4 regions of the Oceanobacillus luteolus genome follow, and region 4 is predicted to be linked to each of the others. Evidence: riboswitches for the same ligand, from Rfam matches in the RefSeq annotation. Region 4 holds a riboswitch; each other region holds the start of a gene.
The links. A riboswitch is a leader RNA that binds a small molecule or an ion and turns the genes downstream of it on or off. The one in region 4 is predicted to bind S-adenosylmethionine.
Positions count from the first base shown of each region.

Region 1: linked by a shared signal. The riboswitch ahead of ACFSBH_RS13070 (methionine ABC transporter ATP-binding protein) and the one ahead of ssuE (NADPH-dependent FMN reductase) in region 4 are both predicted to bind S-adenosylmethionine.
Region 2: linked by a shared signal. The riboswitch ahead of ACFSBH_RS11090 (MetQ/NlpA family ABC transporter substrate-binding protein) and the one ahead of ssuE (NADPH-dependent FMN reductase) in region 4 are both predicted to bind S-adenosylmethionine.
Region 3: linked by a shared signal. The riboswitch ahead of ACFSBH_RS17730 (5-methyltetrahydropteroyltriglutamate--homocysteine S-methyltransferase) and the one ahead of ssuE (NADPH-dependent FMN reductase) in region 4 are both predicted to bind S-adenosylmethionine.

Region 1 is NZ_JBHUDE010000114.1:4,012-8,027, reverse strand. It holds gene ACFSBH_RS13090 (arsenate reductase family protein) at 168-527, shown strand; gene gcvH (glycine cleavage system protein GcvH) at 777-1,163, shown strand; gene ACFSBH_RS13080 (toprim domain-containing protein) at 1,317-1,679, shown strand; gene ACFSBH_RS13075 (thioredoxin family protein) at 1,752-2,081, shown strand; SAM riboswitch class I at 2,147-2,247, shown strand; gene ACFSBH_RS13070 (methionine ABC transporter ATP-binding protein) at 2,404-3,420, shown strand; gene ACFSBH_RS13065 (methionine ABC transporter permease) at 3,421-4,016, shown strand, end outside.
Region 2 is NZ_JBHUDE010000048.1:13,998-18,013, reverse strand. It holds gene ACFSBH_RS11100 (carbon-nitrogen family hydrolase) at 1-24, shown strand, start outside; gene ACFSBH_RS11095 (pyridoxal phosphate-dependent aminotransferase) at 58-1,251, shown strand; SAM riboswitch class I at 1,303-1,416, shown strand; gene ACFSBH_RS11090 (MetQ/NlpA family ABC transporter substrate-binding protein) at 1,505-2,326, shown strand; gene ACFSBH_RS11085 (methionine ABC transporter ATP-binding protein) at 2,399-3,415, shown strand; gene ACFSBH_RS11080 (methionine ABC transporter permease) at 3,417-4,016, shown strand, end outside.
Region 3 is NZ_JBHUDE010000157.1:31,166-35,181, forward strand. It holds gene ACFSBH_RS17720 (ABC transporter permease) at 1-137, opposite strand, end outside; gene ACFSBH_RS17725 (ABC transporter ATP-binding protein) at 130-1,050, opposite strand; gene ACFSBH_RS17730 (5-methyltetrahydropteroyltriglutamate--homocysteine S-methyltransferase) at 1,212-2,318, opposite strand; SAM riboswitch class I at 2,425-2,527, opposite strand; gene ACFSBH_RS17735 (hypothetical protein) at 2,613-3,113, opposite strand; gene lspA (signal peptidase II) at 3,511-3,993, shown strand.
Region 4 is NZ_JBHUDE010000159.1:413-4,428, reverse strand. It holds gene ACFSBH_RS18040 (ATP-grasp domain-containing protein) at 1-699, opposite strand, end outside; gene ACFSBH_RS18035 (LLM class flavin-dependent oxidoreductase) at 719-1,771, opposite strand; SAM riboswitch class I at 1,868-1,977, opposite strand; SAM riboswitch class I at 2,093-2,204, shown strand; gene ssuE (NADPH-dependent FMN reductase) at 2,354-2,911, shown strand; gene ACFSBH_RS18025 (LLM class flavin-dependent oxidoreductase) at 2,923-4,016, shown strand, end outside.

The DNA of each region.
Region 1 (4,016 bases), on a different contig from region 4:
AAACCCATTCAGTGGGCCTTTTAGGCCGAGGCCGGTAATAGAGGCTTTCAGCCGCAGAGCAAACCACCAGTTCACACTGGTGGTTTTGATTATAGAGGATTAAATAGATGTCTCTGCAACTTCTTCTATGATAGAATGATGTTGATTATGAAAGGAGTTGGGTTTAGATGTCAATGAAATTTTACTGGTATCCAAATTGTGGAACATGTAAAAAAGCAAAGAAATGGTTAGAAGAAAAGAACGTTGATTTTACACCTATACATATTGTTGAGGATACTCCATCGAAGGAAGAAATCTTGCAAATTATCGAGAAAAGTGGTCTTCCGGCGAAGAAATTCTTTAATACGAGTGGAAAGAAATATCGTGAATTAAATATGAAGGAAAAAATTAAAGATGCATCAACGGAAGAAATGGCTGAATTCCTGGCTTCTGATGGAATGTTGATCAAACGGCCAATAGCGGTAGACGGCGAAACGGTTACTGTGGGATTCAAAGAAGACTTATACGAAGAACATTGGCAAAACTAAGTAACTGATCATGTCAAGCTTCATTCAGCGGGGTTCTTTTCCACCCCGTCTGAATGTCAGTTGAATAGAATCAAGGATTTACGGTCTGTTCATCCCTCACATTAATATATTGAATTCTCCTAATATTTGGGAGTTGAGGAGTTCCAGACCGTTTATCCGTTATAAAAATTGCTGGATGCAGTAGATTTTATTAATATTCCATTGTATAGTTAAGGTATGACAATAGAAACTTGAAAGGATGAAGGGTCAATGAATTTGCCAAACGATTTACGCTATACGAAAGAACATGAGTGGATTAAAAAAGAAGGCGACAATAAAGTACGTATTGGAATTACAGATTTTGCACAAGACGAATTAGGAGATATTGTCTTCGTTGAATTGCCCGAAGTGGATGATGAAGTTCAAACAGACGATTCATTCGGAAGTGTCGAGTCAGTAAAAACTGTTTCTGAACTTTATGCACCGGTAAGTGGTAAAGTTGTAGAAGTGAACGAAGAACTGGAGGATAGTCCAGAACTCGTTAATGAATCTCCATACGAAAACGCATGGATGATCGTTGTTGAATTGGATGACGAAAGTGAGTGGGACAACCTGCTTACAGCAGATGAATATAAAGCTATTATTGAAGAGGATTAATTTTTTTATCGATAAAGCCTCTTCAACCTGTATGCTTTCTGATTAGGAATAAAGAGGGGGCCTAACTATGCGGTGAAGAGTATAGTTGACCTCCTCTTTTTCATATACTATAACAATCAGCAGATGACTCGATGGGATAAGGAGTGTCTTGAGATGATTGCACACGAAACCGAAAAAGTGATTATTGTGGAGGGGTTGTCGGATAAACGTAAAATTGAAGAAATTTTAAATGAAGATGTAACGATTATTTGTACGAACGGCACTTTAAGCATTAATCGGTTTGATGAGCTTTTGGATATGTATAATTTAGATGAAAATGATGTATATATTTTTGTTGATGAAGATAAATCAGGACTGAGGCTTAGAAAACAACTAGCTAAGGAACTGCCACATGCCGAGCATATTTATATCAGTAAAGATTATCGGGAAGTGGCTACCACCCCATATAAAATACTTGCTTCATTACTTGTGGCAAAACACTTTACAGTAAGACCGTTTTATTTGCAGTACAATTGACTGTAAGATAAGATATAAATTCAACTATCGTTTCACTTGGAGGGCTGATTATCCCTTCAAGTGAAGTGATGAATCTTTATATTAACAGGTGAAAATATGCAAAAAATCACATCAAAGCAATTAAATGATTCATATATTTTATTTATCTATTCAACATTCTGTGGGACATGCACGGTTGCACGAGCAATGTTAGAGAAAATTGAAGAAATCCATAACCAAACAATTTTTCTTGAAATGAACGCAAATTTCGAGGAGCCATTTTTGCATGAATACAAAATCGAAAGTGTTCCGTGTTTATTGATTGTAGAAAATAATGAAGTGAAAGAAAAAATTTATACCTTCTATTCAACCGGAAATATTTATCGGTATTTATATGAGTATCGCCCAGAAATGTTTAAATAAATCATTTTGTTGACAGTTTAAGACCCCTCATGCTATTATTCGTTTATACTAATTTAATAGTTTTACTCTTATCGCGAGCGGCGGAGGGACTGGCCCTATGAAACCGCGGCAACCTTCAAGGATTTGAAAGGTGCCAATTCCTGCAAATTTTTTTGATAGATGAGAGAACAAGAGATGATAATCAACTATGCGTCTTTCTGTTCTCCGAGCAGAAAGACGTTTTTAATTTATTGAGTAATTATGTTTATACTAAATAGATGTATTCCATTTTTAATAATGGGACGGTATTTAAGTGGTAAGCTGTATGGAAGGAGACAATCTATTGATTTCCATTAAGGGATTAAAGAAAGAATTTATTACAAAAGACCGGCAAATAACTGCCGTTGATCATGTGGATATAGACATCAATAATGGTGAGATTTTTGGAGTCATCGGTTATAGTGGTGCGGGAAAGAGTACCTTTATCCGTCTGATCAATCGACTAGAAGAACCGTCAGCGGGCACAATAACCATTGAAGATAATGAAATAACAAATCTTAATCAAAATGAACTTCGAATCGCCCGTCAGGATATCGGGATGATTTTTCAGCACTTTAACTTATTGTGGTCAAGGACCGTTGCAGAAAACATTGCATTTCCTCTTGAAATCGCAGGAGTAAGTAAAGAAAAGCGGAAAAAAAGGGTGCAGGAACTTATCGACCTCGTCGGGTTGACCGGACGTGAAAATGCTTATCCTTCCCAGTTAAGTGGTGGACAAAAACAACGGGTCGGTATTGCGAGGGCATTAGCGAATAAACCAAAACTCTTACTTTGTGATGAAGCTACATCTGCACTTGATCCGGAAACTACAAATTCTATTTTGGATTTACTTGTAGATATTAATGAGAAAATGGGACTGACCATTATATTAATTACCCATGAGATGCAAGTAATCCGAAAAATTTGTCATCGAGTTGCTGTAATGGAGAACGGGAAAATTGTCGAGCTTGGTGATGTTCTCGATGTATTCCTTCATCCACAACAGCCGATTACGAAAAAATTTGTTCATCAGGCAATGGGCAATGATGAGGATGAAAATATTTCAAGTATCATGGAAACAAATTCGGAGGGTACACTGCTCAAACTGCAATTCATTGGTGAATCAGCAAACCAAGCATTGATCAGCCAGATCGCTAAGCGATACGAGGTTGATATCAATATATTACAAGGTAAGATTACGAATACGAAAACAGGAAGTTACGGAACACTATTCGTTCAAGTGACAGGTAATGATTCGGAAATCGAAAGTGCCATTAAATATATTCAGAGTGAAACCTCCGTAGAAGTGGAGGTCATCTAAATGTTTGGTAACTTAAAAACAGATGAATTGATTACAGCAACTAATGAAACACTATATATGACAGGTATCGCATTGATCGGTACTCTGATTTTGGGAATTTTATTAGGATTATTATTGTTTTTGACGTCAAAAGATGGAATTTGGGAAAATAAATTCATTCATATAATAACCGCGGCAATTGTTAATATATTCCGTGCCATCCCATTCATTATTTTGATTTTATTACTTTTCCCTTTTACGAATTTCTTGATTGGAACGATTCGAGGGCCGAGCGCTGCATTGCCTGCTTTGATTATCGGTACGGCACCATTTTATGCTCGTCTTGTTGAGATAGCTTTTCGTGAAGTGGATAAGGGTGTAATTGAAGCCGCAAAATCAATCGGTGCAAAAACAAGGACCATTATTTTCAAGGTTATTATACCTGAGTCTTTACCGGCACTTGTGTCTGGACTAACTGTTACAGCGATAGCCTTGATTGGTTATACTGCAATGGCTGGTGTAATTGGAGCAGGCGGTCTTGGAGACTATGCTTATTTCTATGGTTTCCAACGTCGTGACTTCGATGTTGTATTTGTTTGTACCGTATTAATCCTGAT
Region 2 (4,016 bases), on a different contig from region 4:
AGTCGGGTTCCAGATTTATATTAATACTAAATTGAATGAGAAAAGAAGGTTATTACTATGGAATTTTCAAATCGTTTAAAAAGTTTGCCTACCCAATTCTTTGCAACTCTTGTAGAAAAGGTGAATAAAGCAGAGGCTGAAGGAAGAGATGTCATCAAATTGGGGCAGGGTAACCCAGATCAGCCGACACCGGATCACATTGTGAAGGCATTACAGCAATCTGCAGCAGATCCACAAACACATAAATACTCTCCATTCCGCGGAACAGCTGAACTCAAACAAGCTGCGGCGGATTTTTATAAACGGGAATACAATGTGGATATTGACCCGGAGACAGAAGTGGCGATTTTGTTTGGAACGAAAATCGGGTTAGTGGAATTGCCGCTTGCGCTAATGAATGAAGGGGAATTAATGTTGCTGCCTGATCCTGGTTATCCTGACTACTTATCTGGCGTAGGACTCGCAGACGTCCGCTTTGATGTCATGCCATTAGTTCGTGAAAATGGATTTTTACCGGATTATGATAAGCTTAGCCCGGAACAATTGGAAGAAGCGAAACTCCTTTATTTGAATTACCCCAACAACCCGACTGGTGCGACTGCTTCAAAGGAATTTTTTGAAGAAACAGTGAAGTTGGGTAAAGAACATGGGATTGGAATTGTGCATGACTTTGCTTATGGAGCAATTGGTTTCGATGGGAAGAAGCCGGTGAGCTTCCTTGAGGCAGACGGAGCAAAAGATACGGGAATCGAACTGTATACTTTATCGAAGACGTATAATATGGCAGGCTGGCGTATCGGATTTGCAGTCGGCAACGCTGAAATGATTGAAGCTATCAATCTATTGCAGGATCACTTGTTTGTCAGTATGTTCCCAGCTATACAGCATGCGGCGGCGGTCGCTCTTACAGAAGATCAAACTTGTGTCGATGAATTGGTTCAGCTTTATGAAGGGCGCAGAAATGCGTTGATTGCAGAATGTAAGCGGATTGGATGGGACGTTGAAGCTCCACAAGGCTCCTTCTTTGCTTGGCTTCCTGTTCCAAAAGGCTTTACGAGCGAGGAATTCGCCGATTTTCTATTGGAAAAAGCAGATGTTGCGGTTGCTGCAGGAAAAGGCTTTGGTTCATTTGGAGAAGGCTATGTCCGTATTGGCCTGCTCGTGGATGAAGAGCGCCTGAAAGAAGCCGTTCAACGAATTGAAAAGTTGAATATTTTCATTAAAGACGAAAATTATCAGAAATATAGTTGACTGAAACGAAATAATAATGTAGATTATATTAATACAATCTAATAATTTAATCTCTTATCAAGAGAAGCTGAGGGACCTGGCCCGATGAAGCTCGGCAACCTTTTTATGGCAACCATAAAAAAAGGTGCTACATCCAGCAAAACGTTATGTTTTGGAAGATAAGAGGGGAATTCTACATAATGAGCCTCTCTTTCTTTCGTTGAAAGAGAGGCTGTTTTTATACCATCAAATGAAAATCAGAGGAGGAAATAAAATGAGAAAGTTAGGTTCTGTATTCATTGTACTTTTACTTGCTAGTTTGCTAGTTGCTTGTGGTGAGGAGGAGACTGGCGATGCTGCGATAGATGAGAAAAATATTGTTGTTGGTGTTACTTCTGGTCCTCAGGAAGAGATTGCGGAAGTTGCTGCAGAGGTTGCTGCTGAAGAATTTGGGCTTGAAGTTGAATTGAAAGTATTCTCCGACTATGTCCTGCCAAATACGGCTTTATCTGAAGGTGATTTGGATTTGAACAGTTATCAGCATGGACCTTTCCTCGACCAGTTTAACGAAGACCATGGCACAGATTTAGTACCAGTTGGTAAAACAATCTTAAACCCGATGGGGATTTACTCAGAAACTTATGAGAGTATCGAGGACCTGCCGGATGGTGCAAAATTTGGTCTACCTAACGATCCGACAAATGGAGGACGTGCATTATTCATTTTAGAAGAAGCTGGAGTCATTACACTGGAAGAAGGTAAAGCAGAAACGGCTTCCATCCATGATGTGGTGGATAATCCCAAAAACCTTGAATTCATCGAGTTGGATGCTGCGCAAATTCCAAAGCAGCTCAGTGAAGTCGATGTGGCCGCCATCAATACGAACTTTGCATTAGAAGCCGGCATCAGCCCGAAAGAAGATTCGATTTTACTCGAGTCAACGAATTCTCCTTATGTGAACTACATCGTTGTAAGGGCTGAAAATGAGGACGACCCGACCGTTGAAAAATTCGTCCAAGCCTATCAATCAGATAAAGTGAAAACATTTATTGAAGAAGAATTTCAAGGTTCTATCATTCCAAGTTGGGATGAATAATCAAGAAGTAAGGATAGGAAAAAGAATGTTGCTCGGAAGCAGCATTCTTTTTCAGAAAGGAATGAACTTAAAATGATTAAATTAGAAAACGTCAAGAAAGTCTTTCCCTCAAAAAATGGGAATGTAACTGCTGTAAATAACGTAAACCTCCATGTTAAAAAAGGAGAAATACATGGTGTAATTGGTTACAGTGGAGCGGGGAAAAGTACTTTAATCCGCCTTATCAATCTACTGGAAAAGCCGGATAGCGGAAAAGTGCTCATCAATGGAACAGATCTCACTACCCTGTCACCAGAAAACCTACGTCAAACCCGACAAAAAGTTGGTATGATATTCCAACACTTCAATCTCATGAAAACGGCAACCGTTTATGATAATGTCGCTATTCCATTAAAGCTTCTTGGATATGATAAGCAAGAAGTCGAAAAACGGGTTGAAAAATATTTAAAGATCGTCGAACTATCCGACAAACATCATAGCTACCCCTCTCAATTATCTGGTGGACAAAAACAACGGGTCGCAATCGCAAGAGCATTATCACAAGAACCAGACGTCCTGCTAAGTGACGAAGCGACGAGTGCACTGGATCCTGAAACGACCAACTCAATTTTGGATCTGCTATTAAAAATCAACAAAGAGTTGGGTATTACCATTTTACTTATTACACATGAGATGAGCGTCATTCAGAAAATCTGTGATTATGTATACGTGCTAGAAAAAGGAGAAATCATTGAACAGGGATCTAGTATCGACCTATTCACTAATCCAGATCGACCAACGACAAAGAAATTCTTGGATACAATATCTCAGCGTAAATTATCAACTTCCCTTGTTGATCAATTGAAGCTCGAAGGTACGGTAACAAGACTTACATTTATCGGTGAAAACACGGGTCAACCATTGCTTGCCCATGTCAGTCAAAAATTTGGTGTTGTACCGAATATTTTAACGGCAAATATTATGGAATTAAAAAATGGCATTATTGGAAACTTAGTCGTTCATCTTGTTGGTGAACAAGATAAGATAAGCGCCTCCTTACAATTCTTAAATGATCAAGGCGTTCGAACTGAAGAAGTGGAGGGAGAATAAAATGGAAGAATTCATTCAAGAATGGTTGCCAATTATTGGCCAAGCTGTTGTAGAAACATTTCAAATGGTAGGTATCTCGTTGTTTTTCTCAATTTTAATCGGAATTCCTTTAGGGATACTTATTGTACTGACAAGACCTGGTGAAGCGTTAGAAAATAAAGTAGTCTATCAAATCCTGAATCTACTAATTAATATTGTCCGTTCGATTCCATTCATCATTCTATTATTCTTTATTTTACCGTTCACGAAACTGGTGGTTGGAACAACGATAGGAGTCAAGGGAGTTATCGTGCCGCTTGTCGTCTATACAGCTCCTTATATCGCTCGTTTAATGGAAACCTCGTTGTTGGAAGTGGACAAAGGCATTATCGAAGCGTACCGCGCAATGGGGATTAAAACAAGGCAGATCATTTGGCACGTTATGCTCCGTGAAGCAAGACCAGGAATCATCTTAGGTTTGACGATTGCGACGATTGGCTTGATTGGTGCTACCGCGATGGCCGGTCTAGTTGGAGCAGGTGGACTCGGAGACCTTGCTTACCGTTTTGGACATTTACGATATGAAGTGGATGTCATGTATGCAACTGTATTTATTCTAATT
Region 3 (4,016 bases), on a different contig from region 4:
ATATATTCTCCGTAGGATTTGATGAAAATGCCAAGGCCAACAATAATAATTCCTACTATAATATACATCGCCCAAGTGGATTTCAATCGATAGATTTTAATCAGTTCATTTTGAATGAGATTTATAAAATTACCCAATGACATTCTCTCCAATCAAATCAAAGAATTTATCCTCTAAGGTTGATTTCGTGACACTGACCTCATAAATGAGAATATTTTGTTCCACAAGATTTGAAATTAAAGCCGGAATATGTTCTTTTTCAATTTCGAAAGTAATCTTATTATTCGTTTGTGCAGCTGTAGTTTTCTCATTAATAATTTCTAAAGCTTTATCTAATGGTGTGGCTTCCATCTCAACTTGCAGCAATGTTTGAGTTGTTGAAGATGTGTTCTCTCGGACATCTTGTGTAGCAACAAGTTCTCCATTTTTAATAATACCGATTCGGTCACACATCAATTCAATCTCGGATAAGAGATGACTGGATATAATAACTGCAACGTTCTTTTCGGCCGCCAATTTACGGATGTATTGTCTGATTTCCCTGATACCTGCTGGATCAAGACCATTTGTCGGTTCATCTAGGATTAATATAGAAGGCTTGTGTAAAATGGCTTGGGCAATACCAATCCGTTGCCGCATACCAAGCGAATATCGACCAACTTTTTCGTTCAGTGCCTTTTCCATACCTACGAGTCTAACAGCTTCATCGATATCTTTTTGCGTGACTCCTGGAATCATTCTTGCATACTGTTTCAAATTTTGAGCACCGGTTAAGAATGGATAAAGCTCAGGGTTTTCAACGATAGCGCCTACTTCGCGAATTGCCTGTTTAAAGTCAGATTTTATACTTTTACCGAGAATATGTATGTCACCTTCCGTGATTTTCATAAGTCCAACCATCATACGAATTGTCGTCGTTTTCCCGGCACCATTTGGACCAATAAAACCAAATACTTCTCCTCTATTAATGGAAAATGACAAGTCTTTGATAATTTCCTTTTTGCCAATCCGCTTACTTACATTCGTCAATTGCATAGCAATTTCTGGCATTCTTTTCCCTCCCATTTCTTTCTACCATGTTGTACGGAGAGAAAGCAGTATTGGTTTCATAATTTTGGTAATTAATTTCCATAAAAAAATAAAAAGGTGATCGGTTAGAGAATATTCTACCAACCGATCACCTTTTTATGAATCAGATACTCGTGTTCCGTTTATCCCCAAATTTCTTTCGATAAATCCACAATGTACTTCAGCTTTGACCATTGCTCGTCTTCTGTAAGCTTGTTACCATGATGGGTAGAGGCAAATCCACATTGCGGGCTCAAAGCAAGTTGTTCTAACGGGACGAATTGTGAAGCATTTTCAATTTTTTTCTTGATTACTTCTTTATCTTCGAGTTCACCAGCTTTAGATGTAACAGCACCAATTACAACTTGTGCTCCACCTTTTGGTACGTGTTTTAATGGCTCGAATGAACCGGAACGCTCATCGTCATATTCAAGGAAGAAACCATCCACTTTTTCTTTAGCAAATAAAGTCGGTGCAATATCCGCATAACTTCCTTTGAACGCCCAGCTTGAACGATAATTTCCGCGGCATAGGTGGGTAGTGATGATTAAATCTTCTGGTCGATCTGCAATAACATCATTTACAATTCGAACTGCAAGCTCAATTAATTCTGCTTTAGAGTATCCTCCTGTATCGATTAACTGAAAATCTTCGGAAGAAAGGCCGGCAATATATACATCATCCAGCTGTAAATAACGGACACCAGCATCATAGAATGCCTTTATAGCATCACGATATGCGCTGACGATATCATTAGCATACGTTTCAAGATCTGGATAAATTTCTGGATTACGAATACCGACCTCGAACAATTGGTTAGGACTTGGAATGGTTTGCTTCGGAATTGCGCGGTCGCCGACAATATCCTTAAATTCAAGAAAATCTTTTATGAATGGATGGTCCGGATCAAAGGAGATTTTTCCTGTATTACGCACATGGTAACGGTCCGTCTCAATTCCATCGAATGTGTATCCTTTTTCTGTTTCATATCCTTCTATTCCATTTAAACCTTCAAGGAAGTCCAAATGCCACCAACTACGACGAAACTCACCGTCTGTGACAGCCTTTAATCCAACTTCAATCTGCTTGTCTACTATTCTCTTTATTTCTTTCGTTTCAATTTCGCGTAGTTCAGATGCAGAAATTTCACCTTCTTTCAAGTCCTTTCTTGCTTGATGCAAGTTTTCAGGTCGTAAGAAACTTCCTACATGGTCTGCTTTAAATGGAGCCTTTACTAATGTTTTTGTCATATTGATCATCCTCTTTTTAAATTATTTGGAATTTCTGCTCGTTATTGCTAAATAAAAAAACCTCTTCTCAGATAAGAAGAGGTTTAGGCACCGTGTCTAATTTCTCTTCTTATCTTCTAGCGAATTACGCTACTGGAATTGGCACAGTACTATGTAAGCCTGTTGCCGAGGTATCAATGGGCCAGTCCCTCCACCTCTCTGGATAAGAAAGTTTTGTATTAAGTTAATTAATAGAATATACCGAATCGAAAGGAATGTCAATCTTAAAATAAAATGGATGCATTTTAATAAGGATTAACGACAATAGACGATAATTTCTTCTGGAGTAGTTAGGGCGGGTATGCTTTTCGATGTATGTGTATAAGTAACAATAAGATTTCTCTGGGCAGGATTTTGATTAAAGGCTTGCCCGTTTGTTAAAAGAATGGGTGTGTCAGGGTTAACATGTAGTTTTAAATTGCCATCACCGCTGACTAGATCATCATCAAAATAGTCTACCTTGACGTGGGTGGAAGGTGACTCTTTTACAATAATCAATGCGTAATATTGTGGAGGATAGATTAGTATTACTGGTACGTCGCCATCCAAATATCCTGTAATCTGGTCTCCAACCGAAACCATTTCATGATTGACGAAATACGTATTTGGACCAGCTATAAAATTAACAATCATCCCCGTTTCATTTTGAACAGTGATGAACTTATGACATCCGGTCTCTTCATCGGTTGGATAGAAGGGGTAATCTTCCATATGTGTAATTAATCCTGTAAAAGCTTGAAAATTGATTGGACTCATGATTAACGCTCCTTTAAAAAAGTAGGCTTGTTACAACTTATGTGAATAAATCATTTGGGTGAATGGGTGAATACCTTTACCTATAGCTGACTCTATATAAAGGATACAATACGAGTTATGTAAAAAATACCAAATAGTTCTACACTTTCTTTCTTTTTCGATATAATGAAGTTAGTAGAAAGATAGAATGGAAGCTGACTCGCGAAGGAGAGAGTACTGTTGCTATTCAGTAAATGTAAGCTATGTAACGGAAGGGCTAAGAAAGCGAGAATTTATTGGGACGACAATGGAAAGAAAATAAAAGTTTGCTATAAATGTATTCCTTATGCAGAAAGAAGAGCATATATTCTTTATCGAAAATAAAAGGTTTATACAACCTTTGGGAAAGAAGGTTATCATGTTATTTTACATCACTGCAGTTATTGTTCTTTTGATCGATCAAATCACAAAGGTTTTAGTTCGCTTAAATGTCGAAATGTACGAGAGGTTAACGTGGATGGGGATTGAACTTACCTATATTGAAAACAGTGGAATGGCAGGTGGATTTTTCCCCGGCTATGCAAGGGTATTTGGTGTCATATCCATCTTATTTGTAATGTTTGTCTTCTATTTAAGGAGAAACAAGGCTTGGCGCGGGCCCATTATTAATATAAGTATGGGCTTCTTGGTCGGTGGAGCGATTGGTAATGGAATGGACCGGTTAATATTTGGGCAAGTGACTGATTTTATTGTTCGGGGAAGCGGGATTCTTAATATAGCTGATCATGCACTTGAAATAGGTATTGTTCTGCTTATTGTACACGAGCTGGTTCAATGGTTGCGACGTAGAAGAAATCAGGAAAGCAAAGAAGAATACGAAGGAGACGAGTATGTTCAGTAATATCGGACACTTTACTGACCAGA
Region 4 (4,016 bases):
AGCTGGCGCTTCGCTTTCTTCACCGACTGGGCAAAAAGCATCCTCTATGGAGCAAGCGTCTGCCGGACATAATTCAAACCCTTCTGATGTATCTACACGAACCGCATAAAGGAATTTACCGCCCACAAATTCACAGCGTGTAATATATGATTCCGGTGATTCGATATAATCTTGCAGCAGTGTAATTCCGTCCACCGGCTCTTCGAACTCTTCACTTTCGACATAACGCTGTAACGCTTCAACAGAATCGAACAATCGGACGCCGAGTCCTTTTCCAGCACGATTATGTTTTGTTATGAACTTCTTGCCTCGGAAGTTTTCAGCTGCGTTCAAGATCTCATCTTTTCCAACTGCTATTACCGTCCGTGGAGTTTCAATCCCAAACTTCTCAAGTTCCAAATATTGCAGAACCTTGCTGACTTCCAGCTGCAATACGCGACTGCCATTGATCACGGTTCTACCATGTTGTTCCAGCCAAGTTAAGACCGCACTCGTCAACTCCGGAGCAAAACGATGACCTCTCGTGTGGGACGACGCACTCATACGACTGTAGAAGACTCCTTCTGGTGGTACAGAAGCCAGATCCACCGTCCCCTTATCCAAATGCCATTCTTCATAAGGCAGATTCAATTCCTCCAAGCGTTTCGTCAAATGATCGGTCCATTCTTTATTTTCATGCAGAACATATATTTTACTCATCAACATACTCTCCTATTGTTTAGTTTTTTGCTAACTCGCTGCGTAATTCTTCTACTTTAGGCATGACTTGTTTGGAAAATCGTTCGAGTTCTTCTAGCTGGGGAGAACTTTGTAATAATAATAAATCTACTCCTGCTTCCTCAAACGCTAAAATCTGTTTCGCTATTTGCTCAGGTGTTCCGATTAAATTCGGACGAAGCCCACGATTCGATACAGAATAATCTTGTAATGCAATCTTCTGCTCTAGCTCAGACTTCGTTGTAAAGTCTTTAAATCCAGCATATCCGCTTAAATCATCTACGGTCGTAATCCGTTCCAACTCGGCTTGCGCTTCTTCCACCGTATCCCGGCAAATCACATATGCCGCCATCCCGATTGTACGGAAAGGCTCACGTCCCGCTTGCTTTCTCCGTTCCTTTATTTCATCGATTTTCGTTTTTGCTTCTTCCACCTTATGGCCATGAATCACATACGCATCACATAAGGAGGAAATGACCTGTTTTCCTTTTTCACTTTCTCCGCCTGCATAAAGAATCGGGTTTGGACGTTGAACTGGCTTTGGTTCTAGTTTCGTATCCTCGATATGATAGAACTTGCCTTTAAAGGAGAACGTATCTTCCGTCCATAAGCCTTTTAATATTTGAATGAATTCTTCGGTTCGTGCATAACGCTCGTCATGCGCTGTGAATTCACCGCCGTATTGTTTTGCTTCCCCTTCCCACCAGCCAGAGACTATATTCAGCGTAAAGCGTCCATTAGAAATATGGTCGATATTTGCAGCCATTTTCGCTGTAACTGCTGGATTATGGTAAATTGGGCGGACGGCTGTCATGATTTCAATTTTCTCCGTCACTGCCGCTAATGCAGCTGCGGTTGACCACGCCTCTAATGAATCGTGATCTGTACCTTTGATGTCATTCAAGTACAACTCAGCAATTAACGTTGTATCATAGCCCCAATTTTCCGCAGATTGGATGACTTTCTTCGCATATTCATAAGTAGGTGGCATTTTTTCATCTTTTACATTACGTAACCATCCTCCAAAAATCGGCAACCAAAATCCATATTTCATCTTCCCCACTCCTCATCTCTCTCTTAATCTATATAAAATAAAAAAACCTTTCTCTAAAAAATAGAAAAAGGGTCCAATCACAATATTACTTTCCTCTTCCTATCTTCCAAGCAATACATGCTTGATGGAATTAGCACAGTATTCTCTGTTAGAACCTGTTGCCGAGGCTTCCGTGGGCCATATCCCTCCACCTCTCTTGATAAGAAATTATTCGATTATTACCAATCCTAAAGTAATTAAAATCATTTGTCAATTAAAAAAATCGCACTTGACTTATCGGAATAATTCACATAGAATATGAAATAATTTAATAATTAAGAGTTCTTATCAAGAGAAGCTGAGGGACCTGGCCCGATGAAGCTTCAGCAACCTCTGATTTATCGAATCAGAAAGGTGCTAAATCCGGCAAGAAATAATTCTTGAGAGATAAGAGATGAATGTAACCAATCCCTATTTCTCAAGTTTATGAAAGAGAGGGATTTTTTTAATGCTCTAAATGATGAACAGTGTCTAAGTCGCCGTTCGTTATCTACTGATTCGAAACCTTAAAATATGAAAATACTCTTAGAAAGGAGTTATATCATGAGTGAAATTATTATACTTTCCGGAAGTCCTTCTGAAAATTCGGGTTCTGACAAAGTATTGTTATATTTAGGTTCCTTACTGGAGAAGGAAGGTTTATCTGTAACCCACCTTTCCGTAAAAGATGTCCCTTATCAAGATTTGTTTGAAGGGAGATATAATAGTCCTTCTGTCGTCGGCATCACCAGACTCATTCAGAATTCAAAAGGTGTACTCGTCGGCTCACCAGTATACAAAAGTTCCTACACCGGCGTATTAAAAGCACTGATTGATCTGCTGCCACCAGATGTATTTGAACATAAACCAGTACTCCCATTGATGAGTGGAGGAAGCGCCTCCCATCTATTGGCACTCGAGTACTCCCTGAAACCTCTGCTGGCAAGTCTTAAAGCACATAATTTAAAAGGCATTTATCTCATAAACGAACAAATCGATAAACGAAAAGATACCCCGATAATCGATGAAGAACTTCTACAACGTGCAGAAAAACAACTGAACTATTTCATCCATCTCGTGAACAGGCAAAAACAAGCTACACCAGTATTTTTACAACAATAGGAGGAATAGCATTGAGTAAAAAACGAATCTATTTAAACGCGTTTGACATGAATACACCTGGGCATCAATCTCCAGGTTTATGGGCTCATCCCGAAGACCAATCCCATCGATACAAGGATAGTGAATATTGGATAGAGCTTGCTAAGATTTTAGAAAAAGGACGTTTTGATGGGCTGTTTATTGCTGATGTGCTGGGAACCTACGATGTATACGGCGGATCAAGAGACACTGCGGTTGCACATGGTGTACAATCACCGGTGAATGACCCGTTTCTCATCGTGCCACTGATGTCAGCGGTAACGAAACATCTTGGATTCGGTGTAACCTCCTCCGTGATTCACGAACACCCGTATACTTTTGCACGGAAAATAAGTACACTGGATCATTTGACGAATGGCCGCGTCGGCTGGAATATCGTCACGTCCTACTTGAAGAGTGCCTCTGTAAATATGGGGCTTGATGAACAGATTTCCCACGATGAACGATACGATATTGCAGAGGAATATTTGCAAGTTTGCTTGAAGCTTTGGGAAGAAAGCTGGGAAGATGATGCAGTCAAAGTAGATAAAATCAACCGGATTTATACCGATCCGACTAAGGTTTACGACATCAAGCATGAGGGGAAATACTTTAAAGTACCAGGTGCACATCTGAGTGAACCATCTCCACAACGGACGCCAGTTATATTCCAAGCCGGAGCCTCTACAAAGGGAAGAGCTTTTGCAGCAAGACATGCCGAAGTAATTTTCATCGGTGCACCAAATAAAAATGTAGCCAAAGAAACCGTCCGGAAAATTCGTGAAGAAGTGAAAAAAGCAGGAAAACCACAAGATGCCGTAAAAATTATTACGATGTTCGTTCCAATTACTGGCAGTATAGAAGAAGAAGCGAAACGGAAATATGAGGATTATAAAAGCTATATCAGTAAAGAAGGTGCGCTCGCATTATTTGGCGGTTGGACTGGAGTCGATGTATCCGGCTACGCACCAAATCAGGAAATCAAGTATATTGAAAATGACGCTATTCGTTCAGCCTTAGAAAACTTCACGAAATTAAAATCGGATCGTGCCTCCACCGTACAGGATGTCATTGATGCGATAGGTAT